Regions from separate parts of the Streptomyces sp. NBC_00090 genome, predicted to be linked through region 3. Evidence: riboswitches for the same ligand, from Rfam matches in the RefSeq annotation. Region 3 holds a riboswitch; each other region holds the start of a gene.
The links. Region 3 has a riboswitch for thiamine pyrophosphate ahead of thiO (glycine oxidase ThiO). Riboswitches for the same ligand answer to the same signal wherever they lie in the genome.
Positions count from the first base shown of each region.

Region 1: another riboswitch for thiamine pyrophosphate. It lies ahead of OG361_RS28585 (thiamine ABC transporter substrate binding subunit); the one in region 3 lies ahead of thiO (glycine oxidase ThiO).
Region 2: another riboswitch for thiamine pyrophosphate. It lies ahead of thiC (phosphomethylpyrimidine synthase ThiC); the one in region 3 lies ahead of thiO (glycine oxidase ThiO).

Region 1 covers NZ_CP108224.1:6,336,214-6,346,740, forward strand. Annotated here, with positions in the region: gene whiG (RNA polymerase sigma factor WhiG) at 39-875, shown strand; gene OG361_RS28545 (TetR/AcrR family transcriptional regulator) at 948-1,502, shown strand; gene OG361_RS28550 (murein hydrolase activator EnvC family protein) at 1,643-2,092, opposite strand; gene rpsB (30S ribosomal protein S2) at 2,348-3,295, shown strand; gene tsf (translation elongation factor Ts) at 3,398-4,234, shown strand; gene pyrH (UMP kinase) at 4,398-5,162, shown strand; gene frr (ribosome recycling factor) at 5,260-5,817, shown strand; gene OG361_RS28575 (phosphatidate cytidylyltransferase) at 5,817-6,920, shown strand; gene rlmN (23S rRNA (adenine(2503)-C(2))-methyltransferase RlmN) at 7,136-8,248, shown strand; TPP riboswitch at 8,278-8,405, shown strand; gene OG361_RS28585 (thiamine ABC transporter substrate binding subunit) at 8,510-9,589, shown strand; gene OG361_RS28590 (ABC transporter permease) at 9,646-10,527, shown strand, end outside.
Region 2 covers NZ_CP108224.1:4,587,356-4,597,882, forward strand. Annotated here, with positions in the region: gene OG361_RS20450 (IclR family transcriptional regulator) at 1-543, shown strand, start outside; gene OG361_RS20455 (SsgA family sporulation/cell division regulator) at 682-1,116, shown strand; gene OG361_RS20460 (YibE/F family protein) at 1,293-2,672, opposite strand; TPP riboswitch at 2,745-2,879, shown strand; gene thiC (phosphomethylpyrimidine synthase ThiC) at 2,873-4,642, shown strand; gene OG361_RS20470 (hypothetical protein) at 4,708-5,430, opposite strand; gene OG361_RS20475 (metallophosphoesterase) at 5,590-6,984, opposite strand; gene OG361_RS20480 (LacI family DNA-binding transcriptional regulator) at 7,293-8,399, opposite strand; gene hisC (histidinol-phosphate transaminase) at 8,863-9,957, shown strand; partial or broken gene OG361_RS20490 (cyclophilin-like fold protein) at 10,027-10,429, opposite strand.
Region 3 covers NZ_CP108224.1:2,481,702-2,492,228, forward strand. Annotated here, with positions in the region: gene OG361_RS10955 (Rv2175c family DNA-binding protein) at 1-103, opposite strand, end outside; gene OG361_RS10960 (NAD(P)/FAD-dependent oxidoreductase) at 147-1,337, opposite strand; TPP riboswitch at 1,471-1,584, shown strand; gene thiO (glycine oxidase ThiO) at 1,582-2,766, shown strand; gene thiS (sulfur carrier protein ThiS) at 2,763-2,963, shown strand; gene OG361_RS10975 (thiazole synthase) at 2,969-3,763, shown strand; gene pknB (Stk1 family PASTA domain-containing Ser/Thr kinase) at 3,862-5,790, shown strand; gene OG361_RS10985 (deoxyribonuclease IV) at 5,797-6,648, shown strand; gene OG361_RS10990 (DUF4396 domain-containing protein) at 6,740-7,282, shown strand; gene OG361_RS10995 (sulfite oxidase-like oxidoreductase) at 7,347-7,997, opposite strand; gene bfr (bacterioferritin) at 8,182-8,658, shown strand; gene OG361_RS11005 (bacterioferritin-associated ferredoxin) at 8,675-8,929, opposite strand; gene OG361_RS11010 (class II 3-deoxy-7-phosphoheptulonate synthase) at 9,052-10,404, opposite strand.

The DNA.
Region 1 (10,527 bases), 3.9 Mb from region 3:
ACCGACACACCCGACAGCAGAACGGCTCAAGGCAACGCATGCCCCAGCACACCTCCGGGTCTGACCGCGCTGCGGTGCCCCCAGCCGCCCGGGGCGCCGTGCGACCACCCGCACCGACCTCGCTCGACGAGCTGTGGCGGTCCTACAAGGACACGGGCGACGAGCGGCTGCGGGAACAGCTGATCCTGCACTACTCGCCGCTCGTCAAGTACGTCGCCGGACGTGTCAGCGTGGGGCTGCCGCCCAACGTGGAACAGGCCGACTTCGTCTCCTCCGGGGTCTTCGGCCTCATCGACGCCATCGAGAAGTTCGACGTCGAGCGCGCCATCAAATTCGAGACGTACGCCATCACCCGCATCCGCGGCGCCATGATCGACGAACTCCGCGCCCTGGACTGGATCCCGCGCTCCGTCCGCCAGAAGGCGCGCAACGTCGAACGCGCCTACGCGACCCTCGAAGCCCAGCTCCGGCGCACCCCCTCCGAGAGCGAGGTCGCCGCCGAGATGGGCGTCACGCTGGAGGACCTGCACTCGGTTTTCAGCCAGTTGTCCCTGGCGAACGTGGTCGCCCTCGAAGAGCTGCTGCACGTCGGCGGAGAGGGCGGCGACCGGCTCTCCCTGATGGACACCCTGGAGGACACGGCGGCGGACAACCCCGTCGAGGTCGCCGAGGACCGAGAGCTCCGCAGGCTGCTCGCGCGTGCGATCAACACCCTCCCCGAGCGGGAGAAGACCGTCGTCACGCTCTACTACTACGAGGGGCTCACCCTGGCCGAGATCGGCCAGGTCCTCGGCGTCACCGAGAGCCGCGTCAGCCAGATCCACACCAAGTCCGTCCTCCAGCTCCGTGCCAAGCTGGCCGACGTCGGACGCTGACCCGCCCGGGGGCGGTCGTACAGTGGAGCCGTGCCCAGGATTCGAGCGGCCTCCGTGGCCGAGCACCGGACGATGCAGCGAGGCGCCCTGCTGGACGCCGCGCGTTCCCTTCTGTCCGAGGGCGGTACGGAGGCGCTGACCTTCCCCGCACTCGCCGAGCGCACGGGCCTGGCCCGCTCGTCCGTGTACGAGTACTTCCGCTCGCGCGCGGCCGTCGTCGAAGAGCTCTGCGCGGTCGACTTCCCCGTCTGGGCCGCCGAGGTCGAGACCGCCATGGCCGGTGCCGATACGCCCGAGGGCAAGGTCGAGGCGTACGTCCGCACCCAGCTGGCGCTGGTCGGCGACCGGCGCCACCGGGCGGTCGTCGCGATCTCCGCGAGCGAACTGGACGACGGCGCCCGCGAGAAGATCCGCGCGGCCCACGGCGGCCTCGTCGCCATGATCGTCGAAGCCCTCGCCGCGCTGGGCCAGCCCCAGCCCCGCCTGGGCGCCATGCTCCTCCAGGGCGTCGTCGACGCCGCCGTCCGCCGCATCGAACTCGGCGCGGCCGAGGACCCCACGGAGATCGCGGAGGCCGCGGTCACGATGGCCCTGCACGGCGTAGCCGGCCCCGGCCCCTGCGCCTGACCCCTGGGCGCGAACCTGTCCCCTGGGCGCGAATCTGTCCCCTGGGGGCCTCCCCCTCCCTCCCCCCACCCCCCACCCCCTCCCTCCCCCCGGTCCCGTCTGCTCCGTCGCCCCCTCAGGTCGTGGCGGATCCGTGTTCGTCAGTCGTCCGGTGGTAGGAGGCGTGACGGGGGCCTGCTCACCAGGGGCAGGGGGTTCAGGTAGGTGTCGCCGCGGAGCAGGCCCCAGTGGAGGCAGCTCCGGGGGCAGTGGGTGCCCGGGGCGACGCGGGCGACGGGGGTGCCCGCCCGGACCGGGGTGCCCGCTTTCACGAGCGGGGTCACCGGGGAGAAGGTCGTGCGCAGTGGGGGAGTGCCCGTGCCCGGGAGGGTGAGGGTGAGGACGCCGCGGCCTCCGACGGGGCCCGCGAAGGAGACCGTGCCGGCGGCCGGGGCGAGGACCGGGGTGTCGGGTGGGGCCGCCAGGTCGATGCCGCGGTGGCCGGGGCCGTACGGGCCGGCCGGGGGCTGCCAGCCGCGGAGGATCTCCGTCGGCGGCGGGGACACCGGCCACAGGAGGCCGAGGGTCAGGATCAGGGTCGTGAGGTGCATGGGGAAAGGTTCTCCGGCCTGACCGGTTCGGGACCGTCTCGGACGGTTTCTGTGGACTACTCGGCGGTTGTGGACAGTGCCGTCACCCGCCGCTCCCGGGGTCCCGTACACTTCCTATGGCGACTCGGGTCACCGGGTCGACTTCGCACGCCCCGCCATCAACCTTCACAGGTCGTGGCAGCGCCTTTCGGTCCCTCGTGGGCATGGCGCGTCGGGGCGTCAGGAACACAACCGAGAACCCAAGGAGATACGGCCATGGCCGTCGTCACGATGCGGGAGCTGCTGGAGAGCGGCGTCCACTTCGGTCACCAGACCCGTCGTTGGAACCCGAAGATGAAGCGCTTCATCTTCACGGAGCGCAACGGCATCTACATCATCGACCTGCTCCAGTCGCTGTCGTACATCGACCGCGCCTTCGAGTTCGTCAAGGAGACCGTCGCGCACGGCGGCTCCATCATGTTCGTCGGTACGAAGAAGCAGGCCCAGGAGGCCATCGCCGAGCAGGCGACGCGTGTCGGCATGCCGTACGTCAACCAGCGTTGGCTCGGTGGCATGCTCACCAACTTCTCCACCGTCTACAAGCGTCTGCAGCGCCTCAAGGAGCTCGAGCAGATCGACTTCGAGGACGTCGCCGCCTCGGGTCTCACCAAGAAGGAGCTCCTGGTCCTCTCGCGTGAGAAGGCCAAGCTGGAGAAGACCCTCGGTGGTATCCGCGAGATGTCCAAGGTGCCCAGCGCCGTCTGGATCGTGGACACCAAGAAGGAGCACATCGCCGTCGGCGAGGCGCGCAAGCTCAAGATCCCGGTCGTCGCGATCCTCGACACCAACTGCGACCCCGACGAGGTCGACTACAAGATCCCGGGCAACGACGACGCGATCCGCTCCGTCACCCTGCTCACCCGCGTGATCGCCGACGCCGTCGCCGAGGGCCTCATCGCCCGCTCCGGCGCCGCGACCGGCGACTCGAAGCCGGGCGAGAAGGCCGCCGGCGAGCCCCTCGCCGAGTGGGAGCGCGACCTGCTCGAGGGTGAGAAGAAGGCCGACGACGAGGTCCAGACCTCCGCCGAGACCGAGAAGGTCGCGGACGCCGAGGCTGCCGACGCCGCCGAGGTTGTCGCCGAGGCCGTCGCCGAGGCTCCGGCCGCCGAGGCCGAGGCCGAGGCCGTCGCCGAGGCTCCGGCCGCGGACGCCGAGCAGGCCTGACCCTTCAGGACCTTCGGGTGATGACGGCGGGGGCCCACGAAGCCCCCGCCGTCCACCCGTGGACCCGCCCGATCTTTCAGACTTCGAGAGAGAAACAGACTCATGGCGAACTACACCGCCGCTGACGTCAAGAAGCTCCGCGAGCTCACCGGCGCCGGCATGATGGACTGCAAGAAGGCCCTGGACGAGGCCGACGGCGATGTCGACAAGGCCGTAGAGGCCCTGCGCATCAAGGGCCAGAAGGGTGTCGCCAAGCGTGAGGGCCGCTCCGCCGAGAACGGCGCCGTGGTCTCCCTCATCGCCGACGACAACACCTCCGGTGTCCTCGTCGAGCTGAAGTGCGAGACGGACTTCGTCGCCAAGGGTGACAAGTTCCAGGCCGTCGCCGACCAGCTCGCCGCCCACGTCGCCGCCACCTCCCCGGCCGACCTCGCCGCGCTGCTCGCGTCCGAGATCGAGGCCGGCAAGACCGTGCAGGCGTTCGTCGACGAGGCCAACGCCAACCTCGGCGAGAAGATCGTCCTGGACCGCTTCGCGCAGTACGCCGACGGCTTCGTCTTCTCGTACATGCACCGCACGATGCCGGACCTCCCGCCGCAGATCGGTGTCCTCGTCGAGTTCGACAAGGCCGACGCCGCTGTTGCCAAGGGCATCGCCCAGCACATCGCCGCCTTCGCGCCGAAGTACCTCACCCGTGAGGACGTTCCGGCCGAGGTCGTCGAGACCGAGCGTCGCGTCGCCGAGGAGACCACCCGCGCCGAGGGCAAGCCCGAGGCCGCGCTCCCGAAGATCGTCGAGGGTCGCGTGAACGGCTTCTTCAAGGAGGCGACGCTGCTCGGTCAGCCGTACGCCCTTGACAACAAGAAGTCCGTCCAGCAGATCCTGGACGAGGCCGGTGTCACCCTGAAGCGCTTCACCCGCATCAAGGTCGGCATCTGAGTCCGTCCGCGAACGCGACGGACACCGGACCCCGGTAGGGTCTGAGGCAGTCGTCCGCCCCCGCGCAGGACGACCGCAGATCTGACGAGGAGGCCATTGCCGTACGGGATACCGCGAGGACCCAAGGCAATGGCCTCCTTCGTATGTGCACGAGGAGATCTCCATGAACCAGGGCGCCGTACAGGGCGACGACAACAACGGCAAAAAGGCCGGCCGCTACATGCTGAAGCTGTCCGGAGAAGCCTTCTCCGGCGGTACGGGCCTGGGCGTCGACCCCAACGTCGTGCACGCCATCGCGCGTGAGATCGCGGCGGTCGTACGCGACGGCGCGGAGATCGCGGTGGTGATCGGCGGCGGCAACTTCTTCCGTGGCGCCGAGCTCCAGCAGCGCGGCATGGACCGGGCCCGCTCCGACTACATGGGCATGCTCGGCACCGTGATGAACTGCCTCGCGCTCCAGGACTTCCTGGAGAAGGAGGGCATCGACTCCCGCGTCCAGACCGCCATCACCATGGGTCAGGTCGCCGAGCCGTACATCCCGCTGCGGGCCGTGCGGCACCTGGAGAAGGGCCGCGTGGTCATCTTCGGCGCGGGCATGGGCATGCCGTACTTCTCCACCGACACCACCGCTGCCCAGCGGGCCCTGGAGATCGACGCCGAGGCCCTGCTCATGGGCAAGAACGGCGTGGACGGGGTCTACGACTCCGACCCGAAGGCCAACCCCGGCGCGGTCAAGTTCGACGCGCTGGAGTACGGCGAGGTGCTCTCCCGCGACCTCAAGGTCGCCGACGCCACCGCCATCACCCTGTGCCGGGACAACAAGCTCCCGATCCTCGTCTTCGAACTGCTCACCGAGGGCAATATCGCTCGCGCGGTGAAGGGTGAGAAGATCGGCACGCTCGTGAGCGACCAGGGCACCCGGGCCTGACACCCGAACCGGGAACCGCCCCGCAAGGGGATGGACAGAGCCCTGCCGGTCGTACCCACCGTGCAGGACACAACGCGACGACACGCAGGAGCATGTGGTGATCGAAGAGACCCTCCTCGAGGCCGAGGAGAAGATGGAGAAGGCCGTCGTGGTCGCCAAGGAGGACTTCGCCGCGATCCGCACCGGCCGTGCGCACCCGGCGATGTTCAACAAGATCGTGGCGGACTACTACGGTGCCATCACCCCCATCAACCAGCTGGCGTCGTTCTCCGTTCCGGAGCCGCGCATGGCCGTGGTGACCCCGTTCGACAAGAGCGCGCTGCGCAACATCGAGCAGGCCATCCGCGACTCGGACCTCGGCGTCAACCCGAGCAACGACGGCAACATCATCCGGGTGGTGTTCCCCGAGCTGACCGAGGAGCGCCGCCGGGAGTACATCAAGGTGGCCAAGAGCAAGGCCGAGGACTCGAAGATCTCGATCCGCTCGGTGCGCCGCAAGGCCAAGGAGTCCATCGACAAGCTCGTCAAGGACGGCGAGGTCGGCGAGGACGAGGGCCGTCGCGCGGAGAAGGAGCTCGACGACACCACCGCGAAGTACGTCGCGCAGGTGGACGAGCTGCTCAAGCACAAGGAAGCCGAGCTGCTCGAGGTCTGATGAACGACTCTTCCTGGGGGGCCCCGGGCGGCATCGGCCGCAGGGGACCCGACCAGGGGCCTGCCCCGGCGGGTCCCGCATACGATAGGCATCAGGCGGCGCAGACTCGGCCCATGCCCATCGTGCCCGACGTTCCCGCCGGCGGATTCCAGGACGGTCACGGCCGGGGGGCCGCTCACCCGAGCGGTCCCCTGTTCCGTGACGAGACGCCGCACGAGCACCCGCAGGAGCCCATGTCCAGCCCCACCCCGCCTCCGCCGCCCGCGCCGACGGCGCCCCGGCAGAAGAAGAGCGCGGGGCGTGACCTGGGCGCGGCCATAGGGGTCGGAGTCGGCCTCGGCGCCGTCATCATCGCCTCGCTGTTCATCTGGAAGCCGGCGTTCGTCGGGGTGATAGCGGTCGCGGTGGTCGTGGGTCTGTGGGAGCTCACCTCCCGCCTCCAGGAGCGCAAGGCGATCAAGGCTCCGTTGGTGCCGCTCGCGGTCGGCGGTGCGGCGATGGTCGTCGCCGGCTACGTCCGGGGCGCCGAGGGTGCCTGGGTGGCGATGGCGCTGACGGCGCTCGCGGTGCTCGTCTGGCGGATGACGGAGCCCCCCGAGGGGTATCTGAAGGACGTCACGGCGGGTGTCTTCGCCGCGTTCTACGTGCCGTTCCTCGCGACGTTCGTGGCGATGCTGCTCACCGCGGACGACGGTCCGCAGCGGGTGCTGACGTTCCTGATCCTGACGGTGGTCAGCGACACCGGGGCGTACGCGGTCGGCTGGCGCTTCGGCAAGCACAAGCTGGCGCCGAGGATCAGCCCCGGCAAGACCCGCGAGGGTCTGGTCGGTGCGGTGGCCTTCGCGATGGGGGCGGGCGCGCTGTGCATGGAGTTCATGATCGACGACGGGGCCTGGTGGCAGGGCCTGATCCTCGGTCTGGCGGTGGCGGCGAGCGCGACGCTCGGTGACCTCGGCGAGTCGATGATCAAGCGTGATCTCGGCATCAAGGACATGGGCACGCTGCTCCCCGGACATGGCGGGATCATGGACCGGCTGGACTCGTTGCTGCCGACGGCGCCGGTGGTGTGGTTGTTGTTGGCGTTGTTCGTCGGCACCGGGTGATCGGGCGGTCGGTTTCGTCCGTCGGATCGGGTTGACGGACAGCGGGTACTCTGGAAGGGCTCGTGGCGTGCGCGCCGCGGGCCCTTCCGTCGTCCTCGCCGCCGCGGGGACGGTCCAGTGAGGTCTCCTGGCTTCGGCATCGGCTTCGTCATCGTCATGCCGCGCTCCCCCGTCGGGGATGTCAGACCTCGTGCCTTTTGAGGAGACACCCGATCGTGGCCCGTCCAGTGCCCGGAGAACTCACTTTCGTCGCCCCGCGCGGAGCCAAGAAGCCGCCGCTGCACCTGGCCGACCTGACGCCCGCCGAGCGGAAGGAGGCCGTCGCCGCGATCGGCGAGAAGCCGTTCCGCGCCAAGCAGCTGTCGACGCACTACTTCGCGCGGTACGCGCACGACCCGGCCGAGTGGACCGACATTCCTGCGGCCTCGCGGGAGAAGCTGGCCGGGGAGCTGCTGCCCGACCTGATGTCCGTGGTGCGGCACATCTCGTGCGACGACGACACGACCCGTAAGACCCTGTGGCGGCTGCACGACGGCACGCTCGTGGAGTCGGTGCTCATGCGCTACCCGGACCGGGTGACCATGTGCATCTCCTCGCAGGCCGGCTGCGGGATGAACTGCCCGTTCTGCGCGACCGGGCAGGCCGGTCTGGACCGGAACCTGTCGACCGCCGAGATCGTGCACCAGATCGTGGACGGGATGCGGGCCCTGCGGGACGGGGAGGTGCCCGGGGGACCGGCGCGGCTCTCCAACATCGTGTTCATGGGCATGGGCGAGCCGCTCGCCAACTACAAGCGGGTCGTCGGTGCGATCCGGCGGCTCACCGATCCCGAGCCGGACGGTCTGGGGCTCTCGCAGCGCGGGATCACCGTGTCCACGGTCGGTCTCGTGCCGGCGATGCTGCGCTTCGCCGACGAGGGCTTCAAGTGCCGTCTCGCGGTCTCGCTGCACGCCCCCGACGACGAGCTGCGCGACACCCTGGTGCCCGTGAACACGCGCTGGAAGGTGCGTGAGGTCCTGGACGCCGCCTGGGAGTACGCGGAGAAGTCGGGGCGCCGGGTCTCCATCGAGTACGCGCTGATCCGTGACATCAACGACCAGGCGTGGCGCGGTGACCTCCTGGGCCGGCTGCTCAAGGGGAAGCGGGTGCACGTCAACCTGATCCCGCTGAACCCGACGCCCGGGTCGAAGTGGACGGCGTCCCGCCCGGAGGACGAGAAGGCCTTCGTCGAGGCCATCGCCCGCCACGGGGTTCCGGTGACCGTGCGGGACACCCGAGGTCAGGAGATCGACGGTGCCTGTGGACAGCTGGCGGCCGCCGAGCGCTGACCTTGTACCCTGAGCTCGAACACATCTCCATATTCCGACAGGGGAGCGCCACAGCGCTGAGAGTGCGGTGACGTGCTTTTCGAACAAGCACAGCGACCGCAGACCCTCTGAACCTTGCCCAGGTCATTCTGGGTAGGAAGTTCGGTCGTAACTCGAGCTGTTGCGCCCTGCCCACCTTCGGGTGGGCGGGGCCGCGTCTCTTCCTGGTCATACCCAGGAGGAATCTCAGTGAGCACCACCATTTCGGCGAGCACGAAGAGAATGGCCGCCGCCGCGCTCGTCGCGGCGCTGGGCGTCACCACCCTCGCCGCCTGCGGCACGGAGGACGTCCGCGACGCCGCGGGCAAGACCGGCGCGCCCGCGCCGAAGACCGTCACCCTCGTGAGCCACGACTCGTTCAACGCCTCCAAGGAGGTGCTGGCGGAGTTCACGAAGCAGACCGGTTTCACGGTCAAGGTCCTCAAGAGCGGGGACGCGGGCGAGGCCGTCAACAAGGAGATCCTGACCAAGGGCTCCCCGCAGGGTGACGTCTTCTTCGGCGTCGACAACACCCTGCTCTCGCGCGCCCTCGACAACGGGATCTTCGTCCCGTACGAGGCGAAGGGCGTGGACCGGATCCCGGCCGCGTACCGGCTGGACGCGGAGCACCGGGTCACCCCGGTCGACTCCGGCGACATCTGCGTCAACTACGACAAGAAGTACTTCGCGGACAAGAAGCTGGCGCCGCCGCAGACCTTCGACGACCTGGCGGAGCCGGCGTACAAGGACCTCCTCGTCGTCGAGAACCCGGAGCGGTCCTCCCCGGGCCTCGGCTTCCTCCTCGGTACGGCCGCGAAGTACGGCGACGAGGGCTGGCAGGACTACTGGAAGAAGCTGAAGGCCAACGGCGTGAAGACCGTCGACAGCTGGGAGCTCGCCTACAACCAGGAGTTCTCCGGCTCGGCCGGCGGCAAGCAGGCCAAGGGCGACCGTCCGCTGGTCGTGTCGTACGCCTCCAGCCCCCCGGTCGAGGTGCTGTACGGCGAGCCGCAGCCGAAGGTGGCTCCCACCGGGGTCTCCACCGGCACCTGCTTCCGGCAGATCGAGTTCGCGGGTCTGCTGAACGGGGCGAAGAACCCCGAGGGCGGCAAGGCGCTGATCGACTTCCTGATCTCGAAGAAGTTCCAGGACGACATGCCGCTCCAGATGTTCGTCAACCCGGTCGCGAAGGACGCGACGCTGCCGGAGCTCTTCACGAAGCACGGTGTCGTGATCGAGAAGCCGGAGACCATGGCGCCCGCGAAGATCGCGGAGAAGCGTGACGCATGGATCCAGCAGTGGTCGTCGCTCGTCCTGAAGTGACACGCGGCCTCACCGTGAAGCACGGCCTCCGGGGGAGCGCGGCGCGGCTGGGCCTCATGGCCCTGCCCGTCGCGTTCTTCGGGGTCTTCTTCGCCTGGCCCGTCGCGTCGATCGTCGACCGGGGGCTGCGGCCCGACGGCGTCTGGCGGTTCGGCCGGATCGGCGAGACGCTGAGCCGGCCGGACATCCTCGACGTGCTCGGTTTCACCGTGTGGCAGGCGGCCGCCTCCACCGGTCTCACCCTGCTCGTGGCGCTGCCGGGCGCGTATGTCTTCGCGCGCTTCGACTTTCCCGGCAAGAGCGTGCTGCGGGCCGTGGTCACGGTGCCGTTCGTGCTGCCGACCGTGCTCGTCGGGACGGCCTTCCTGGCGCTCGTGGGGCGGGGCGGTCTGACGGACGAGCTGTGGGGGCTGCGGCTCGACACCAGCGTGTGGGCGATCCTCCTCGCGCACGTCTTCTTCAACTACGCGGTCGTCGTGCGGACCGTCGGCGGCCTCTGGTCGCAGCTCGACCCGCGCCAGGAGGAGGCCGCCCGGGTCCTGGGCGCCTCGCGCTGGACGGCCTGGCGGACGGTGACCCTGCCGGCGCTCGTGCCCGCCGTGTCGGCGGCCGCCCTGATGGTCTTCCTCTTCACCTTCACCTCCTTCGGCGTCGTACAGATCCTCGGCGGGGACGCGTACTCGACCCTGGAGGCCGAGATCTACCGGCAGACGGCCCGGCTGCTCGATCTGCCGACGGCCGCCGTCCTCACGCTCGTCCAGTTCGTCGCCGTCGGGGCGATCCTGGCCGTGCACGCGCGGACGGTGCGACGGCGGGAGACCGCGCTGCGGCTCGTGCCGCCGGAGCGGACCGCGCGCCGGCCGCGCGGCGCCGGGCAGTGGGCGCTGCTCGCGGGCGTCCTCCTCTCGGTGGCCCTGCTGATCCTGCTGCCGCTCGGC
Region 2 (10,527 bases), 2.1 Mb from region 3:
CGACTGGCCGGCGGCGGAGCTGTGCAGAATCGTCGCATCAAGGTTGAAGACTCCCTTGCCCGTTGGCGGGACGAGATCGGTGTGCCGGTGTACTTCGCCCTCTATCGCGAGGGGGAGATCGAGCTCGTCGCTGTCGCGGACACTCCCTCGGCCCCCGCGGTGGAGGAATGGGCCGACTTCCGCGAGACCGCGCACGCCCATGCGATCGGGCAGTGCCTGCTGAGCCAACTCGATCCGAAGTCTCGTCAAGACCACCTTGACCGCCACCCGGTGGAAGCCATTACTCCGTACACGGTGCGTAATCGCCGTGTCCTTTTGGATCGTTTGGGCGGTTTGGGGCGAATGGAGCCCCTGGTGGAGCGTCAAGAATATGCGCTGGGCACGGTCTGTGCTGCTATCCCCATCACAGCGGGCTCCGCGGCGGCCGCGATGGCCATTTCCCTCCCCCTTCACCAGGAAGAACGGTTGCTCCCAGCAGTCGAGCGGCTACGTACGGAGATCGGAAGGCTCTTCAGTTCACTCGCGTTCTCTATCAGTATCTGAAAAATCACTCCTTGTGATCTGCTAGCGCTTACAGCACGATTGCGTCAAGAGGGCCACGAGGGATCATTCCTGGCCGTTTCGGTCACAGCTTTCAGCAGCTGTGTTTACACAACTGCTTCATCTACTGCGGGGTACATGATGCGAGAGTCGGTTCAGGCCGAGGTCCTGATGAGCTTCCTCGTCTCCGAGGAGCTCTCCTTCAAGATCCCAGTCGAGCTGCGATACGAGACCCGGGATCCTTACGCGGTGCGGATGACCTTCCACCTCCCCGGGGACGCGCCTGTGACCTGGGCGTTCGGCAGGGAACTGCTGCTCGACGGGATCAACAGGCCGAGCGGTGACGGTGATGTGCACATCGCTCCGACGGACCCCGAGGGGCTCTCGGACGTCTCCATCCGGCTCCAGGTGGGCGGCGACCGCGCCCTGTTCCGGGCCAGTGCGCCGCCGCTGGTCGCGTTCCTCGACCGCACGGACAAACTGGTTCCGCTTGGTCAGGAACGGACACTCGGTGACTTCGAGGACAACCTGGAGGCGGCACTCGGCCGGATTCTGGCAGAGGAGAACGCCGGCTGACCTCAGTCGGCAGGGCGACCGGAGCTACACCGAGCACGAGCACGGGCACGACTGCGAGTACGGGCACGGGCACGAGTACGAGTACGGGCCCGGGCATGACTACGAGCACGCATACGGGTGCGGGGTGCGGGTGCGGTACGAACCCGCCCTCACCCGGACCCTGTGCCGGGAGCCACTCACTTCGCGCGACGGCGCCGACCACCCCGTGTCGCCGCCCGCGGCTTCATGTCGCCGGTGTCGGGCTCCGGCCGGTCGGCGGAGACCACCAGCGCCGCGAGGGCCGTCGTGACCGGTACGGCGGCGACCAGGCCGATCGAACCGACCAGCGTTCGGACGATCTCCATGGCGACCAGCTCGCTGTTGGCCACCGTGCCCATGCTGCTCCGCGCGATGGAGAAGAGCAGCAGCAGCGGCAGTGCGGCACCCGCGTAGGCGAGGACCAGCGTGTTCACGACCGAGGCGATGTGGTCGCGGCCGATACGGATCCCGGCCCGGTACAGCGCGCGCGGCCCCATGCGCGGGTCGGCCTGGTGCAGTTCCCAGACCGCGGAGGTCTGGGTGACGGTCACGTCGTCGAGCACGCCGAGCGAACCGATGATGATGCCCGCGAGCAGCAGCCCGGACATGTCGATCTCCGGGTACAGGCCGTGGATCAGGCCGGTGTTGTCGTCGGTGTTGCCGCTGAGCGAGGCCCACTCGATGAAGAGCGAACCGAGCAGACCGATCAGCAGCAGCGAGATCACCGTGCCGAGGACCGCGACCGAGGTGCGGGCCGAGAGCCCGTGGCACATGTAGAGCGCGATCAGCATGATCGCACTCGACCCGACCACCGCCACGACCAGCGGGTTCGAGCCCGCCAGGATCGCCGGCAGGATGAAGAGCGTCAGCACCAGGAAGCTCACGGCGAGCGCGATGAGCGCCATCACGCCCCGCATCCGGCCGACGGCCACGACCACGAGGGCGAAGATCCCGGCGAGCACCGCCATCGGGACCTTCCGGTTCACGTCCGTCACCGAGTACTGCAGGTCGCGCGGGGCGTCGGGGGCGTACGCCACCACCACGCCCTGCCCCTCGTCCAGTTGGCGCGGCGCGTCGGGCTGCACGATCTCGATGAACGTACGCCCCTTCTCCGGGCCACTGGTGACCTCGATCGTCGCCTTCTCGCACTGCCCCTGCTGGGCGTTGACCGCCTCGCGGCCCTCCGGCGTGGAGGTGTCGCCGGTCGGCGGGACCTGGCCGGCGTTCACGTCCTTGCAGTCGACCTGCTCGACGGAGACGACCTTGCCCTGCTCGGTCTGCCGGTCGAAGCCGACGCCGGTGCGCTCGTGCGCCGGGGTGCCGCCTGGCCACAGGACCACGAGCCCGACCACGACGGCGGTGGCGAAGGGGATCAGGATCGCGGCGATGACCCTGCGCAGATGCCGGGAGACGGGGGCCGCGGGGCCGTGGCTGTGGCTGTGCCCGTGCCCGTGGGAGGGACCGGAATCGTGCCCGTGCCCGTGGTCGGGACCGGGGACGTGGCCGTGCGGCTCGGGGGGCTGCTGGGGGGAAGTCACCGACCGATCATCGCAAGAACGGTGGGGGGCCCACTGTTCAGCACGCCAGGGATGACGCTAGCGTGGTGACACCTTTGCACACGCGGGAGCTCGGAGCACCGGGCTGAGAGGGCGCTGATCACCGTACGCACGTACGGGAAGAGGCTGCGCCGACCGCCGAACCTGTTACCGGGTAATGCCGGCGTAGGGAGATCGGTCTCATGACCATTCAGGATGCACGCACGCCTGCCTCCGACCAGGAAGGCCGCACGCCGGGCTGGCACAAGGGGTACGTCGAGGGCTCGCGCCCCGACCTCCTGGTGCCGGTCCGACAGGTGCACCTCACCAACGGCAAGGACGTGACGCTGTACGACACGTCCGGTCCGTACACCGACCCCACCATCGACACCGACGTACGGCGTGGCCTGGCGCCGCTGCGCGAGAACTGGATCATCTCGCGCGGCGACACCGAGGAGTACGCGGGCCGTCCCGTCCGCCCCGAGGACGACGGCATCAAGCACACCTCGCCCCGCGGCGGTGGGCTGAAGAACCTCGACGCCGTCTTCCCGGGTCGCCCGCGCCTGCCGCGCCGCGGCCGCGACGGCCAGGCGGTGACGCAGCTCGCGTACGCCCGCCGCGGGGAGATCACCCCGGAGATGGAGTACGTCGCGATCCGCGAGAACGTCTCCCCCGAGGTCGTACGCGAGGAGATCGCCGCGGGCCGCGCCGTGCTCCCGGCGAACGTGAACCACCCGGAGATCGAGCCGATGATCATCGGCAAGCGGTTCCTGGTGAAGGTCAACGCCAACATCGGCAACTCCGCCGTCACCTCCTCCATCGAGGAGGAGGTGGAGAAGATGACCTGGGCGACCAAGTGGGGCGCCGACACGGTCATGGACCTGTCCACCGGCCGCAACATCCACACCACCCGCGAGTGGGTGCTGCGCAACTCCCCCGTCCCGATCGGCACCGTGCCGCTCTACCAGGCCCTGGAGAAGGTCGACGGCCGGGCCGAGGACCTGACCTGGGAGATCTACAAGGACACGGTCATCGAGCAGGCCGAGCAGGGCGTCGACTACATGACGGTCCACGCCGGCGTGCTCCTGCCGTACGTGCCGCTCACCGCGCGCCGCAAGACCGGCATCGTCTCGCGCGGCGGCTCGATCATGGCCGCCTGGTGCCTCGCGCACCACAAGGAGAACTTCCTCTACACGAACTTCGAGGAGCTCTGCGAGATCCTCGCGGCGTACGACGTCACGTACTCGCTCGGCGACGGTCTGCGCCCCGGCTCGATCGCGGACGCCAACGACGAGGCGCAGTTCGCGGAGCTGCGCACGCTCGGCGAGCTGAACACGATCGCCAAGCGCCACAACGTGCAGACGATGATCGAGGGCCCGGGCCACGTCCCGATGCACAAGATCAAGGAGAACATCGACCTCCAGCAGGAGATCTGCGAGGAGGCGCCGTTCTACACCCTCGGCCCGCTGACGACGGACGTGGCGCCCGCCTACGACCACATCACCTCCGGCATCGGCGCGGCGATGATCGCCTGGTGGGGCACGGCGATGCTCTGCTACGTCACGCCCAAGGAGCACCTGGGCCTGCCCAACAAGGACGACGTGAAGACGGGCGTCATCACGTACAAGATCGCGGCGCACGCGGCGGACCTCGCCAAGGGGCACCCGGGCGCCCAGGAGTGGGACGACGCGCTCTCGGACGCGCGGTTCGAGTTCCGCTGGGAGGACCAGTTCAACCTGGCGCTCGACCCGGTCACGGCGCGGGAGTTCCACGACGAGACGCTGCCGGCGGAGCCCGCCAAGACCGCGCACTTCTGTTCGATGTGCGGTCCGAAGTTCTGCTCGATGAAGATCTCCCAGGACATCCGGCGTGAGCACGGCGGAACGCAGGAGGAGATCGAGGCCGGTATGGCGGAGAAGTCGAAGGAGTTCGCGGCGAGCGGGAGCCGTGTCTACCTGCCGCTGGCGGAGTGACCTCGGCAGCCACTGAACCGGTAACGGCCCGCGACCCACGGGGGAGTCGCGGGCCGTTGCCGTTGTCAGGGGCCGGGCGGATCCGTGGGGCCGGACTGCGGCACGGCCTGGGGTCCGGACTGCGGTCCGATCGTTGGTGCGCCGGGTGGTGTGCTCGGTGGTGTGATGGCGGCGAGTGCGTCGCGGAGGAACGGGAGGACGCCGCGTTCGAGCAGGGCGCGGCGCCAGGCCTCCCGGGCGCGGGACAGTTCGTCGTCCGGCTCGGTCGTGGGCGCATAAGCCGAGACCGTCGCGGTCGGGCTGTTGCGCAGGGCCGTCCGGAGGAGACCGGCGGCCGCGCAGAGCAGGCCGGCGGCGGCGACCGCACCGAAGACCAGACCGGCCGTCAGCAGCGTCGCGCCGAACGCCACGGTGGGCGCCATGGCGTGCAGCACCGCGCCGACCAGTACGAAGATGAAGGCGGCCGCCCCCGCGAGGACGGGCACCATCACGGTGACGATCGCGACGATCCCCGCGCCGGAGCCGTCCTGCGGGGCGGGGACGCGGGTGGCGACGGCGATACGGCTCTGCTCGCGGACCTTCACGAAGTGGTCGTACTCGCTCGACGCCGCTGAGGTGATCAGCGCTGTCGCGTTCAGGGCCATGGAGCGCAGTTGCGCGACCGTGAGCCGTGTCCCGGCTCCGGCGAGATCAGGACGTGCGTGGGCGGTGCTCAGTGCGTCGTCGAGGACCCGCTCGTACTCGGCGCGGTCCTCGGTCAGCAGGTACGGAGCCACGTTCATGTGCATCCCCCGATGCTCCGCAGGCCCGGATCAACCGTGGAGAACGGCTGGTCGGGCGGAAACGGAGGAGAGCCTGCTACGGATGGTCCGATGGTATTGCGGTGACGCCACGACCTGACAGGGTGTTTCCGGAAATCGCCTTCCCCGGATGCGCAGGGTTATGCGTCAGCCGTTCAGGGGGAGTTGGACGACCAGCAACTTTCCGGCCATCGTCACGCCGCCGTCCATGGCGATCGCGAGCCCGTCCGCGTACACATGGGGTCCGTCGACGATCGGGCCACCGTTGCCCTCGCTCTCCTCCGTGCCGACCTGGCCGAGGAGGTACGGGATGGGGCTGTGGCCGTGCACGATCCGGTGCCCGCCGTAGGTGGAGAGGAGCTCCTGGACGGCCTGCGGACCGCCCTCGTCGCGGAAGGCGAAGCGCTTGGTGAACTTCCGGAACACGTCCCAGACCTCGTCGGCGTCGCTCCGGTTGAGGATCTCGTGGACCGTGTCGTTGACGTCCTCGATCGTCTCGCCGTATTCGAGGTACGCGGTGGTGTCGGAGTGCAGGAGGAGGTGGTCGTCCTCCAGGACCACGGCGTCGAGCCGGGACATCCACTGGAGGTGGACGTCCTGCAGCCGGTCCATGTCGTGCTTCTGGCCGCCGTTGAGCAGCCAGGCGGCCTGGAAGGTGGCCGTGCCCGCGCCCGAGTTGACCGGGGTGTCGCCGAAGCGCTTGGCGCCGATGAGCAGCAGCTCGTGGTTGCCCATGAGGGCCTTGCAGTAGCCGCCGGCGGCGGCGGCCTCGGCGGAGAGGCGCATGACGAGGTCGATGACGCCGATGCCGTCGGGACCGCGATCGGTGAAGTCGCCGAGGAACCACAGCCGGGCGTTGCCCGCGGCCCAGCCGCCGTTCTCGTCGACGAGGCCCTGGGCGCGCAGGGCGGCGACGAGCTCGTCGAGGTACCCGTGGACGTCGCCGACGACGTAGAGGGGCCCCGGTCCTTCGCCGGTCGCGGCGGCGGGCTCGGCCGCGGTGGAGGCGGCGGTGACCTGGACCTGGAGGGTGTCGCCGCGGTTGATGACGGGGAGGTCGCGCTCGGTCGGGGTGTAGCCCTCCGGGAGCCGGCCCTCGGGGAAGGCGCTGCCGGGGTGGCCGGTGGCGACGGAGACGATGGAGGAACCGGCCGTACCGGGGTACGCGGGGGCGACGCGGCGGCCCAGGAGCAGGGTCGGGTCGGCGGGTACGGGCGCGGGGGCGGGTGCGCCGACGACGGGGAGAGCCCCGCTCGGTGCCGTCTCGACGGCCTGCGCGGGTGCGGTGGTCGGCATGGGCGGGGCCACCAGGGCCTCGACCGGCACGGTTTCGACCGGCGACGGTGCGACGGGCACGGTTTCGACCGGCGACGGTGCGACGGGGGGAAGGTGCTCGGCGGCCGACGGGGGCGTCGGCGACGGCTCCGTGGACGACGGTTCGGTGGCATGGCCCTGTACGGGCACGCGGGCGTACGGCGGTACTCGGAAGTCACGCAATGTCGCCGTGCGCGCCACGGGCTCCTGCCCGGCCCCCTGAGTCATGGACCCCTCCACCACCGTCGCGATGCCCTGCACATCGCGGACCGGCCTGGTCGGGGTGGTCCGCGGTGTCGTCCGCCCATCATAGGAATGAGCGTCCTCCTGTGTGACGCACCAGGGGTGGTGAATCCGGGTCCACTCCGGGTTCACCGGTTGTTTCGCCCGAATTGAGAAGGTCCAGTCCAGGGTTGGGCCCGTGTGGTGCTCGGTTTCGCCGCCTCCGCCCACGGGCAGGGGCGAAGGCGGCGAGGGGCGGCGAGCCCTCGGTCGGTCCTCGGCGGGTCCTCGGCAGGTCCTTTGTCGGACCTCTCTCAGTCCTTCGCGGGTGAGCGCGGCGGGCTGACCGTGGTGCGCGGCGAGCGCCGCTGGGAGGAGGTGCGGACGATGAGTTCGGTCGGTATCACCTGCTCGACCGGACCGTCGGTGTCGATCCCCTCGATGGCGTCGATGAGGAGCTGGACGACGGCCGTGCCGATCCTGCGTGGCTTGAGGGAGAGCGTCGTGATGGGCGGTTCGGTGGTGGCGTAGACGGTGGACTCGCTGCAGCAGACCAGCAGCAGGTCCTCCGGTACGCGCAGCCCGTAGCGGCGCGCGGCCGCGAGCAGATCGGTTCCGTTGGGGTCGAAGAGGCCGTACACGGCGTCGGGTCGGTCCGGGCGGGCGAGCAGCCGGTCGGCCGCGACGGCGCCCGCGCACGGATCGTGCGCCGGATAGGCCTCGTAGACGGGATCCTGGCCCACCCGCTCGCACCAGTTGAGGTACGCGGTGGTGGACAGGCGGGTGTACGTGTCGGTGGTGGTTCCGGTGAGGAGGCCGATGCGGCGGGCGCCGGCGTCGGCGAGGTGGTCGAGCAGATCGAGGACGGCGGCTTCGTGGTCGTTGTCGACCCAGGCGGTGACCGGAAGGGTGCCGGCGGGGCGTCCGTCGGAGACGACGGGGAGGCCCTGCCGGACCAGTTCGGTGACGACCGGGTCGTGGTCGGAGGGGTCGATGACGACGGTGCCGTCGAGGGCGACGTTCGACCAGACGTCATGGCGGGAGGTTGCGGGGAGGATGACCAGGGCGTAGCCCCGGGCGAGTGCGGCCGATGTGGCGGCTCTGGCCATCTCCGCGAAGTAGGCGAATTCGGTAAAGGTGAAAGGTTCATCCCCGTACGTGGTCACGGTCAGGCCGATGAGTCCCGACTTACCCGTACGGAGCGTGCGGGCCGCCGCGGATGGGCGGTAGCCCAGCCGGTCGGCGACCTCGCGGACGTGGCGGCGGGTGGCGTCCGGGAGTCGGCCCTTGCCGTTGAGCGCGTCGGAGACAGTCGTGATGGAGACCCCGGCGGCGGCGGCCACGTCCCGGATGCCTGCCCGGCCCTGCCGGCTTCCCCGGGTCTGTGCCCGGCTCACCTGGTGCTTCCCTGCTGCTGTCATGGCGAGCCGATAGTAGGGCGATGAGGGGTGGTCGGGACGGCCGCATATGCAGGCATTGACAGGCACGTTTCTGCATGATCGAAAACGCCCAATGGGCAAGGAATCCAAGGTAGTTGCAGGTTCTGCCATGCGACCTGTGGTTGTCGAACCGCATAGGCCTGGCGAGGGTGCGAGGTCTCGAAGAGGTCTCAACTCACCTCTACGGGGGATGCGCGCCACGGCGCCCGCCACCGGCGCGCGCCACCCAGCCCCGCGCTCCCCCTCCCCAGGGCCTTTCTCGCGGCCCTCCTCATGCCCTTTCTCATGATCTTCCTCATGACCTGCCGCGCGGCCTTCCCCACGGGACGGATCGGGGCGGTGTCCACAGCGTGTCCCTCCTGTTGTCCACAGGCCATTCGCAGCGGAGGCGAATCCTCATAAGGTGAGGAGTATTGGCGGTACGTACGGTCGAGGAGGCCACACTGTGAGCGAGACCAGCGGGACGAGCACCAGCAGCCCCAAGCTGCGCGCCGAGCTGGACGGCGTCCCCACCTACAAGCCGGGCAAGCCGGCCGCGGCGGGCGGACCCGTGGCCTTCAAGCTGTCCTCCAACGAGAACCCCTACCCGCCGCTGCCCGGGGTCATGGAGAGCACGCTGGCGGCCGCCGCGAACTTCAACCGCTACCCGGACATGGCCTGCACCGGCCTGACGCAGGAGCTCGCCGACCGCTTCGGCGTGCCCGTCTCGCACGTGGCGACGGGCACCGGCTCGGTGGGGGTGGCGCAGTCCCTGCTCCAGTCCACCTCGGGCCCGGGCGACGAGGTGATCTACGCCTGGCGCTCCTTCGAGGCGTACCCGATCATCACGCAGATCAGCGGTGCCACCTCGGTGCAGGTGCCGCTCACCGACGGCGAGGTGCACGACCTCGACGCGATGGCCGACGCGATCACCGACCGGACCCGGCTGATCTTCGTCTGCAACCCCAACAACCCCACGGGCACCGCGGTCCGCAGGGCCGAGCTGGAGCGCTTCCTCGACCGGGTGCCCTCCGACGTCCTGGTCGTGATCGACGAGGCGTACCGGGAGTTCGTCCGCGACGCCGATATCCCCGACGGCATCGAGCTCTACCGCGACCGGCCGAACGTCGCCGTGCTCCGTACCTTCTCGAAGGCGTACGGCCTGGCGGGGCTGCGGGTCGGCTTTGCGGTGGCGCACGAGCCGGTGGCGGCGGCGCTGCGCAAGACGGCGGTCCCGTTCGGGGTGAGCCAGCTGGCGCAGGACGCGGCGGTGGCCTCGCTGCGGTCCGAGGACGAACTGCTCGGGCGGGTCGGCTCGCTGGTGGCCGAGCGCGAGCGGGTCCGTGCGGGGCTCGTGGCCCAGGGCTGGACCGTGCCGGACACCCAGGCGAACTTCGTCTGGCTGCGGCTCGGTGAGCGGACGCTGGACTTCGCGGCGGAGTGCGAGCGGCACGGCGTGATGGTGCGGCCGTTCGCGGGCGAGGGCGTGCGCGTCACGATCGGTGAGACCGAGGCGAACGACCTGTTCCTGAAGGCGGCGGAGGGCTTCCGCCAGGGCTAGGGCGTGTCCGGCGGATCAGGGTCGGATAGGCCCTGGTCCACCGGGTGGGTCGGCCGGCGACCGGGTCGGTCAGTCGACGAGCTCCACGCGGATCGGGTCGCCGTCCCTGACGGTGGCCAGGATCCGGGGGTCGCCGTCCAGTGCGCCCAGGAGGTTGCAGGGGCTCGCGAGCCGGCACTCGTCACCCCGGGAGAACGGGGTCGGGCCGTAGGGGAGGGCTTGGGGTCTCCCCAGCGAAGCGAGGGGAAGCGTCGCCGTCCGTCCAGAAGGCCACCGTGCCCGGGTCCACGACCTGGCGGGCGCCGTCCTCGACGGGGACGGAGACCGGTGTGTCGAAGTAGACCTCCTCGCCCCAGGTCCGGGCGGTGGAGGAGATCGGGAGAACCCCCGCGAGCGCCGTGCTCGTGGGGGTTTCCTCAAGGGTGGCCGTGGTGTGTCCGGCCGGCCAGGAGATGAGTATCCGAAGGGCCATGCCCCGGATTCAACAATATGTTGAAGATCCCGGGAAGGGGTGACCCTCGGCGGGGGGACCCCGACTGACGGTACGGATTTCGTATGAGCCATAATGCT
Region 3 (10,527 bases):
GCTGCCGCACGCGCGTCACCTCGACATCGAGCATCTCCGCGATGTCGGGCACGTAGAGCCAGGCGGGGACGAGCGCATCGATCTTTACGTCAATCTCGGTCACGGGACAAGCCTGCCATCCCGGACCGACAGCCGGTACTCGGGCCCTACCGGACTGCCGCCTTCAGGGGGACGGACGGGTCGGCGGCGCGCTCCGGGTCGACGGGGGTGGCCGTCTCGATCAGCTTGCGGCCCTGCGCCAGATCGCGGGGGCGGCCGACGGCGAGCAGGGCCACCGGCACCCCGGCGCGCAGCCAGAGCACGGACCAGGCCTCCTCCGCCGGGTCGCCGCGCCACAGGAGCTCGTCGGCGTCCGCGTGGTGTCCCGCGTACTGGACGAAACGGCCGAACTGCTCGGACCAGAAGTAGGGCACCGGGTCGTACGGCCCGGAGTCGGTGCCGGTGATCGCCGCGGCGACCGTGCGCGGACCCTGGAGCGCGTTGTCCCAGTGGTGGACGAGGAGTCGTTCGCCGTAGCGGGCGGAGGGGAAGGAGGCGCAGTCTCCGACGGCGTACACGTCGGGCAGGGAGGTGCGCAGCCGGTCGTCGGCGGTGACGGCGCCGCTCGGGTCGAGGGCGATGCCGGAGCCGGCGAGCCAGCCGGTGGCGGGGCGGGCGCCGATGCCGACGACGACGGCTTCGGCGGGCAGTTCGCGGCCGTCGGCGAGGACGACCCGGCCGGGGGCGCCGGGCTCACCGGGCGCTCCGGGCTCGACGGTGCGCACGCGCGCGTGGGTGAGGAGTTCGGCGCCGTTCGCCCCGTACCACTCGGCCATGGGGGCGGTGACCTCGGCGGGCAGGGCCCCGGCGAGGGGGCGGTCGGCCGCCTCGACGACGGTGACGGCGCAGCCCGCCTCGCGCGCGGCGGTGACGAACTCGGCGCCGATCCAGCCGGCGCCGACGACCACGAGGGTGTGGCGGCGCTCCAGGACGGGGCCGAGGCGCACGGCGTCGTCGAGGGTGCGGAGCAGATGGACCCCGGGGACGCCCTCGGCGCCGGGCAGGGTGATCGGGTGGGCCCCGGTGGCGACGACCAGGACGTCGTACGGGACGGGCCCGGACTCGGTGTCGATCTCGTGGTCGGCGGCGCGCAGTCCGGTGACGTCGAGGCCGAGGCGGAGCTCGACGTCGAGGGCCTCGAAGTCGACGTCGAAGGCGGAGTCCTCGGCCTTGCCGAGGAGGATCGCCTTGGAGAGCGGAGGCCGGTCGTAGGGCTGGTGGGGCTCGGCCCCGATGAGGGTCACGGGGCCGGTGAAGCCCTGTTCGCGCAGGGCCACGGCGGTCTGCACACCCGCCATCCCGGCACCGACGATCACGACATGCTGCTGGGGCTGCTTCTGCTCGCTCACCCGACCACCTTACGCATCTGACGAACCGTCAGGAAGGGTGGGGTCTGTGGCCCGCCGGAGGCGGAAGCTAGTGTGGCGGGCGTAAAGCACTCGCGGGAGCCCGGACGCACCGGGCTGAGAGGGAGGCTGGGACGGCCTCCGACCGTACGAACCTGATCCGGGTCATGCCGGCGAAGGGAGGGGCTGGACGCCCATGCGTTCTTCCGATGTCCTCGTGGTCGGGGGCGGCATCATCGGCCTGGTCACGGCCTGGCGGGCCGCGCAGCGCGGGCTGCGCACCGCCGTGGCCGACCCGGATCCGGGCGGCGGGGCCGCGCGGGTCGCGGCCGGGATGCTCGCCGCCGTCACCGAACTCCACTACGGCGAGGAGACCCTGCTCGGTCTCAACCTCGCCTCCGCCCGCCGCTATCCCGACTTCGTCGCCGAGCTCGCGGAGGCCACCGGCGGCGCCGCGGCCGGCTCCGGCCACGACGTCGGCTACCGCGCCTGCGGCACCCTCGCCGTCGCCCTCGACGCCGACGACCGCGCCCACCTGCGCGAGCTGCACGCCCTCCAGACCCGCTGCGGCCTCACCTCGGAGTGGCTGAGCGGACGCGAGTGCCGCCGCCTCGAACCGATGCTCGCCCCCGGCGTGCGCGGCGGGCTGCGCGTGGACGGCGACCACCAGGTCGACCCGCGCCGGCTGGCCGCCGCGCTCCTCCTCGCCTGCGAACGGGCCGGGGTGGTCTTCCACCGCGTCCTCGCGGAGCGCCTGACGGTGGCAGGGGACCGGGCCCGCGGAGTCGTCCTCGCCGGCGGCGAGGAGCTGACGGCCGACCAGGTCGTCCTCGCCGCCGGCAGCCTCAGCGGACGCCTCGCGGGCGTGCCGGAGGAGGTGCTGCCGCCGGTGCGCCCCGTGAAGGGCCAGGTCCTGCGGCTGCGGGTGCCCGCCGCGTACGCCCCCTTCCTCTCCCGGACCGTCCGGGCCGTCGTCCGCGGCAGCCACGTCTACCTGGTGCCGCGGGAGAACGGCGAGCTCGTCGTCGGCGCCACCAGCGAGGAGCTGGGCTGGGACACGACGGTGACGGCGGGCGGGGTGTACGAGCTGCTGCGCGACGCCCACGAGCTCGTCCCCGGGATCACCGAGCTGCCGCTCACCGAGACCCGGGCCGGACTGCGCCCCGCGTCGCCGGACAACGCACCACTGCTCGGGCCGACCGCCCTGCCCGGCCTGCACCTGGCCACCGGCCACTACCGCAACGGGGTGCTGCTCACCCCCGTCACCGGCGACGTCATGGCGGAGGTGCTCACCACGGGCACCCTCCCCGACGAGGCGCGCCCCTTCACCCCCCGGCGTTTCTCCCCCACTCCTCCCGTACGTCAGGAGCAGCCCGCATGAACGTGTCCGTGAACGGAGAACCGCGCGTGCTCTCCGGCCCCCTCTCCCTCGACGCCCTCGTCGCCACGCTGACCACGGCCCGCTCCGGCGTCGCCGCCGCCCTCAACGAGACCGTCGTCCCGCGCGGCGAGTGGGCGGCGACGCCGCTCGGCGAGGGCGACCGGGTGGAGATCCTCACCGCGGTGCAGGGGGGCTGAGCGCGATGTCCGACGACGTGTTCACCCTCGGGGGTACGGAGTTCTCCTCGCGCCTGATCATGGGCACCGGCGGGGCGCCCAGCCTCGACGTCCTGGAGCGCTCGCTGATCGCCAGCGGCACCGAGCTGACCACCGTCGCGATGCGGCGGCTCGACCCGACCGTCCAGGGCTCGGTCCTCTCCGTCCTGGAGCGGCTCGGCATCCGCGTCCTGCCCAACACGGCGGGCTGTTTCACGGCGGGCGAGGCGGTCCTGACCGCCCGGCTCGCGCGGGAGGCGCTCGGCACCGACTGGATCAAGCTGGAGGTCGTCGCCGACGAGCGGACCCTCCTGCCCGACGGGGTGGAGCTCCTCGACGCGGCGGAGACCCTGGTCGACGAGGGCTTCACCGTCCTGCCCTACACGAACGACGACCCGGTCCTCGCGCGGAAGCTGGAGGACGTGGGGTGCGCGGCGATCATGCCGCTCGGCTCCCCGATCGGGTCGGGTCTCGGGATCCGCAACCCGCACAACTTCCAGCTGATCGTGGAGCGGGCGGGGGTGCCGGTGATCCTGGACGCGGGGGCCGGCACGGCCTCGGACGCGGCGCTCGCGATGGAGCTGGGGTGCGCGGCGGTGATGCTGGCCTCGGCGGTGACGCGGGCGCAGGAGCCGGTCCTGATGGCCTCGGCGATGCGGCACGCGGTGGAGGCGGGCCGGCTCGCGCACCGGGCGGGCCGCATCCCCCGCCGCCACTTCGCGGAGGCCTCCTCCCCCGTGGAGGGCCGCCCGCACCTGGACCCCGAGCGCCCGGCGTTCTGACGCGCGCGCCCCGGCCGGCTGCGGCGCTCGTCACAGCTGCGCTGCAGTAGCGGGGCATCCGCGTGGGGCGCGTGTCCACGGCTCGTAGACTCGACGCCGTGGACACGACCCTTCAGGACCCCCTCGTCGGGCGGCTGCTCGACGGCCGCTACCGCGTCGACGCGCGCATCGCCGTCGGCGGGATGGCCACGGTCTACCGAGCTGTCGACACCCGCCTCGACCGCGTCCTCGCGCTCAAGGTGATGCACCCCGCCCTCGCGACGGACGCCGCCTTCGTCGAGCGTTTCATCCGCGAGGCGAAGTCCGTCGCCCGGCTCGCCCACCCGAACGTGGTCGGCGTCTTCGACCAGGGCGCCGAGGGCGCGTACGTCTACCTGGCGATGGAGTACGTCGCCGGCTGCACCCTCCGCGACGTCCTGCGCGAGCGCGGCGCCCTCGCGCCCCGCGCCGCGCTCGACATCCTGGAGCCCGTCCTCGCCGCGCTCGGCGCCGCGCACCGGGCCGGGTTCGTGCACCGCGACATGAAGCCGGAGAACGTCCTGATAGGGGACGACGGCCGGGTCAAGGTGGCCGATTTCGGTCTGGTCCGGGCCGTGGGCTCCGCGACCGCCACCACCGGCTCGGTCCTCGGCACTGTCTCGTACCTGGCGCCGGAGCAGATCGAGCACGGCACCGCCGACACCCGCGCCGACGTGTACGCGTGCGGTGTCGTCCTGTACGAGATGCTGACCGGCGCCAAGCCCCACGCGGGCGACACCCCCGCCCAGGTGCTCTACCAGCACCTGCACACCGACGTGCCCGCCCCGTCCGCCACCGTCCCCGGGCTCGCCCTGGAGCTGGACGACCTGGTCGCCGCCGCCACGGCCCGCAACCCCGAGGTCCGCCCGCACGACGCCGTCGCGCTGCTCGCCCTGCTCAGGGAGGCCCGCGCCGCGCTCGGCGACGAGCAGCTGGACGCCGTGCCCCCGCAGGCCAGGTCCGAGGCCCGGGACACCGCCGACGACCGGACCAGCGTGATCGCCCGCGCCGTACCGGCCGAGGCCGACGTCCAGCAGGCCCAACATGCCGAGCAGGTCCAGCCGGTCGAGCACACGAACCGGCTGCCCGAACCGGAGGCTCCCGGGGCCCGCCGCCTGCGGCCTCCCCGCGGCCCCCTGCTGATCGTCCTCGGCGTCCTGCTGGCGCTCGGCCTCGGCTCCGGGGTCTGGTACATCAATTCCGGCCAGTTCACCCGCGTCCCGGCCGTCCTCGGCCAGACCGAGGCCACCGCGACGAAGCGGATCACCGACGCCGGCCTGGAGGTCGGCACGACGAAGCGCGCCTTCAGCGACGTGTACGAGCGCGGCACGGTCATGGCCGTCGACCCTGCGCCCGGCGAGCGCGTCCGGGGCAACGCCACGGTCACCCTCACCCTCTCCCGGGGCCCCGAGAAGGTGAAGGTGCCCAACCTCAGGAACAAGCCGCTCCCGGAGGCCAAGCGGCTCCTGAAGAAGGAGGGGCTGGCGCCCGGGGTGATCACCACCGAGTTCAGCGACTCCGTCGCGCAGGGCGCCGTGATCGGCTCCGACCCGGAGCCCGGCACCGAGCGCAGCCCCGACTCGGCCGTCGCCCTCGTGGTCAGCAAGGGCTCCCCGATCGACGTCCCCGACGTCACCGGCGAGACCGTCGCCGACGCCACCGCCGCGCTCCAGGAGGCGGGCCTCACCGTGCGGGTCGCCCCGGAGCGGATCAACTCCCCCGAGGACGCCGGAGCGGTCGCCGCCCAGTCCCTCGCCGAGGGCAGCCGCGCCGCCGAGGGAGACACGATCACCCTCACCGTCTCCAAGGGACCGAAGCTCGTCGAGGTCCCGGACGTCACGGGCGAGACCACCGAGGACGCCCGTACGGCGCTTGAGGAGGCGGGCTTTGAGGTGAAGGTCGAGAAGTCCTTCCCGTTCCTCGGCGACGAGGTCGCGAGCCAGTCCGTGAAGGGCGGCTCCACCGCCCCCGAGGGCTCCACCGTCACCATCAAGATCAAGGGACTCTAGAGACTCATGCGCAACCCCGTCGGCGGTCACGTCCCCGTGGCCGGTGGCCTCGCCACGACCGGTCTCGGCTACGCCCGCGTGCTCGGCGCCGAGACCGTGCAGGTCTTCGTCGCCAACCCGCGCGGCTGGGCCACCCCGGTCGGCAATCCGGCCCAGGACGAGCGGTTCCGGGCCGAGTGCGAGGCCGAGTCGATCTCGGCCTGGGTCCACGCCCCGTACCTGATCAACTTCGGCTCCCACACCGAGGCCACCGTGGAGAAGTCGGTCGAGTCGCTGCGGCACTCGCTGCGCCGGGGCCGGGAGATCGGCGCGAAGGGCGTGGTGGTGCACACCGGCTCGGCGACCGGCGGCCGGCCCCGCGAGGAGGCGCTCGCGCAGGTGCGGGAGCGGATGCTGCCGCTCCTCGACGAGCTGACGCACGAGGACGACCCGTACCTCCTGCTGGAGTCGACGGCCGGCCAGGGCTTCTCGCTCTGCTCGCGCGCGGAGGACTTCGGTCCGTACTTCGACGCCCTGGACCGTCACCCGAGGCTGGGGATCTGCCTCGACACCTGCCACATCTTCGCGGCGGGCCACGACCTCGCGGAGCCGGGCGGGGCGGTACGGACGCTCGACGAGCTGGTGGAGACCGTCGGCGAGGGGCGGCTGAAGCTGATCCACGCCAACGACTCGAAGGACGTCGTGGGCGCCCACAAGGACCGGCACGCGAACATCGGATCGGGCCACATCGGCGAGGAGGCCTTCCGGTCGCTGCTGCGCCATCCGGCGACGGACGGGGTGCCGCTGATCATCGAGACCCCGGGCGGCACGGAGGGACACGTCGCGGACGTGGAGCTCCTGAAGAAGCTGCGGGGCTGATCCGGGGCGCGCGTTCTCTGTTGAGGAATACCCCTAGGGGGTATACGGTTCCTGTAACGGCAGGAACCGCTACCCGACCTTGGGGGCACCCATGCAGCACGACGCGCACGCCCACCACGACCACACCGCCCACGAGGGTCACCACGGGGACCACGCCCAGAACCACGGCGAGCATGGGGGCCACGGGGACCACGGCAAGGTCTCCTGGTCCATGGCGGCCAAGGCCACGCTGCACTGCCTCACGGGCTGCGCCATCGGCGAGGTGCTCGGCATGGTCATCGGCACCGCGCTCGGCTGGGGCAACGTCCAGACGATGATCCTCGCGATCATCCTGGCCTTCTTCTTCGGCTACGCGCTCACCCTGCGCGGCGTCCTCGCCGCCGGCGTCGATTTCCGGACAGCCTTCAAGGTCGCGCTCGCCGCCGACACCCTCTCGATCGCCGTCATGGAGATCATCGACAACGGCGTCATCGCCCTCTGGCCGGGCGCCATGGACGCACATCTGACCGCGCCGCTCTTCTGGATCGTGCTCGCCATCGCACTCGCCGCCGCCTTCGTGATCACCACTCCGGTCAACAAGTGGATGATCGGCCGCGGCAAGGGCCACGCGGTGGTCCACCAGTACCACCACTGAATCCACCACTGAACGCACACCGGACGGACCGCCCGACGGACCCGCGGGGGGTCCCGGAGCCGTGTCAGAGCTCCGGGCCGTCGCCCGGCTCCTCCTGGTACGAGTAGCGCTGCTCCGTCCACGGGTCACCGAGGTTGTGGTAGCCGCGCTCCTCCCAGAAGCCCCGGCGGTCGGCCGCCATGTACTCCACGCCCCGGACCCACTTGGGACCCTTCCAGGCGTACAGGTGCGGGACGACGAGCCGCAGCGGAAAGCCGTGCTCGGCGGTCAGCAGCTCCCCGCCCTTGTGGGTGGCGAAGATCGAGCGGTCGTCGGCGAAGTCGGCGAGCCGCATGTTGGCGCTGTAGCCGTACTCGGCCCAGACCATCACATGCGTGACCTGCGGCGCCGGCGGAGCCAGTTCGAGGATCGTCCGGGCGGGCACCCCACCCCATTCGGCCCCGAGCATGCTGAATTTCGTCACGCAGTGCAGATCGGCCACGACCGTGGAGAACGGCAGCGCCGAGAACTCCTCGTGGTTCCAGCACCTCTTGTCGCCGTCCGCCGTCGCACCGAAGACGCGGAACTCCCAGCGGTCCGGCTTGAACTTGGGGACGGGGCCGTAGTGGGTGACCGGCCAGCCGCGCTGAAGCCGCTGACCCGGCGGAAGGTCCGGAGAACGATCCGGCTCCCCCGCTTCCGCTTCCCGGCGTACTCCGCTCTCCGGCTGACCCATGTCATCCATGGTGACAGACGGCGAGGGGTGGTCATGACCAGCCAACCTCCCGCCCGTCACGGATTCGGGCAACTCCCACTAAGCCTGCACTTACTGGACGCCCCCCATTCGGGGTGCGAGGATGCGGCCATCCTGCCCAGTGACGGCACAGACACGCAACGTGGAAGTGGAAGGAGCCTCTGCAATGCAGGGCGACCCCGAGGTCCTCGAGTTTCTCAACGAGCAGCTGACCGGCGAGCTGACGGCCATCAACCAGTACTGGCTGCACTATCGCATCCAGGACAACAAGGGGTGGACGAAGCTCGCCAAGTACACCCGTGAAGAGTCCATCGACGAGATGAAGCACGCGGACAAGCTGACCGAGCGCATCCTGATGCTCGACGGCCTGCCCAATTACCAGCGGCTCTTCCACGTCCGGGTCGGCCAGACCATCACCGAGATGTTCCAGGCGGACCGCCAGGTCGAGGTGGAGGCGATCGACCGCCTCAAGCGCGGGATCGACGTCATGCGCGCCAAGGGGGACATCACGTCCGCCAACCTCTTCGAGGAGATCCTCGCCGACGAGGAGCACCACATCGACTACCTGGACACGCAGCTGGAGCTGATCGAGTCCCTGGGTGAGGCCCTCTACATCTCGACCCTGATCGAGCAGCCGAGCTGACCTCGCCCGCGCGGGATCAGGCGGCCTCGGAGAGCCCCTCGGGCTCGACCGCGTCCGAGGTCAGGGCCGGCATGCCCTGGTCCAGGAGCTCGCGTCGGGGACAGTTGCCGCGCCCGAGGATGGACTGGATGCGGCGGACGCAGGAACCGCAGTCCGTGCCGGCTTTGCTGGCGGAGGCTATCTGGCGGGGCGTGCAGGCACCCGCGGCGGCGTGGTCCTTGACCTGCTTCTCCGTGACACCGAAGCATGAGCAGACGTACACGCGGTTCACCTCCCGCCGGGATCGATAAGGCTAACCTAACCTTACCCGGCGGCCCGGAGCCCCAAAAGCCCTGGAGACGACGATGGGGCGCGGATCACATGGATCCGCGCCCCATCGTCGTAGGTACCTACTTACTGATCGCGGTACATCTCCGCGACCAGGAACGCCAGGTCGAGCGACTGGCTGCGGTTGAGCCGCGGGTCGCAGGCCGTCTCGTAGCGCTGGTGCAGGTCGTCGACGAAGATCTCGTCGCCGCCGCCCACGCACTCGGTGACGTCGTCACCGGTGAGCTCGACATGGATGCCGCCGGGGTGGGTGCCGAGCGCCTTGTGGACCTCGAAGAAGCCCTTGACCTCGTCGAGCACGTCGTCGAAGCGGCGCGTCTTGTGGCCGGAGGCCGCCTCGAAGGTGTTGCCGTGCATCGGGTCGGTGACCCAGGCGACGGCCGCGCCCGAGGCGGTGACCTTCTCGACCAGCTCGGGGAGCTTGTCGCGGACCTTGTCGGCGCCCATGCGGACGATGAAGGTCAGCCGGCCCGGCTCACGGTCGGGGTCGAGGCGGTCGATGTACGTCAGCGCGTCGTCCACCGAGGTGGTCGGGCCCAGCTTGATCCCGATCGGGTTCGCGATCCGCGAGGCGAACTCGATGTGGGCGTGGTCCAGCTGGCGGGTGCGCTCACCGATCCAGACCATGTGGCCGGAGGTGTCGTACAGCTTGCCGGTACGCGAGTCCGTACGGGTCAGAGCGCCCTCGTAGTCGAGCAGCAGCGCCTCGTGGGAGGCGTAGAACTCGACGGCCTTGAACTCGGCCGGGTCGGTGCCACAGGCCTCCATGAAGTTCAGCGCGTTGTCGATCTCCCGCGCCAGCTGCTCGTAGCGCTGGCCCGAGGGGGACGACTTCACGAAGTCCTGGTTCCAGGCGTGCACCTGGCGCAGGTCGGCGTAGCCACCGGTGGTGAAGGCGCGCACCAGGTTGAGCGTGGAGGCGGAGGCGTTGTACATCCGCTTCAGGCGCTCGGGGTCCGGGATCCGGGACTTCTCGTCGAAGTCGAAGCCGTTGACCGAGTCGCCGCGGTACGTCGGCAGGGTCACGCCGTCGCGGGTCTCGGTGCCCTTGGAGCGCGGCTTCGAGTACTGGCCCGCGATGCGGCCGACCTTCACCACGGGCACGGAGGCCGCGTAGGTGAGGACGGCGCTCATCTGGAGCAGCGTCTTGAGCTTGGCCCTGATGTGGTCGGCGGACACGGCGTCGAAAGCCTCGGCGCAGTCGCCGCCCTGGAGCAGGAACGCCTCGCCACGGGCGACGGCTCCCATCCGGGCGCGCAGCTGGTCGCACTCGCCGGCGAAGACGAGCGGAGGATACGACTCGAGGTCCGCGATCACATCGCGCAGAGCCTCGGCATCGGGGTACTCGGGCTGCTGCGCCGCGGGCAGGTCTCGCCAGGTCGCCTTGGCGACGGCGTGGGAATCAGCGTTCACGGTCACACGCACAACACTACGGGGTTCTTCGTCCGGTCCTGTCCCTCTGCCCAATGACTGAGACACGCGCCCGAAATGTCCCCTGGCGATCTTCACGCCATCGGGTGGTGTTACCCTCTGGCCCGTTTC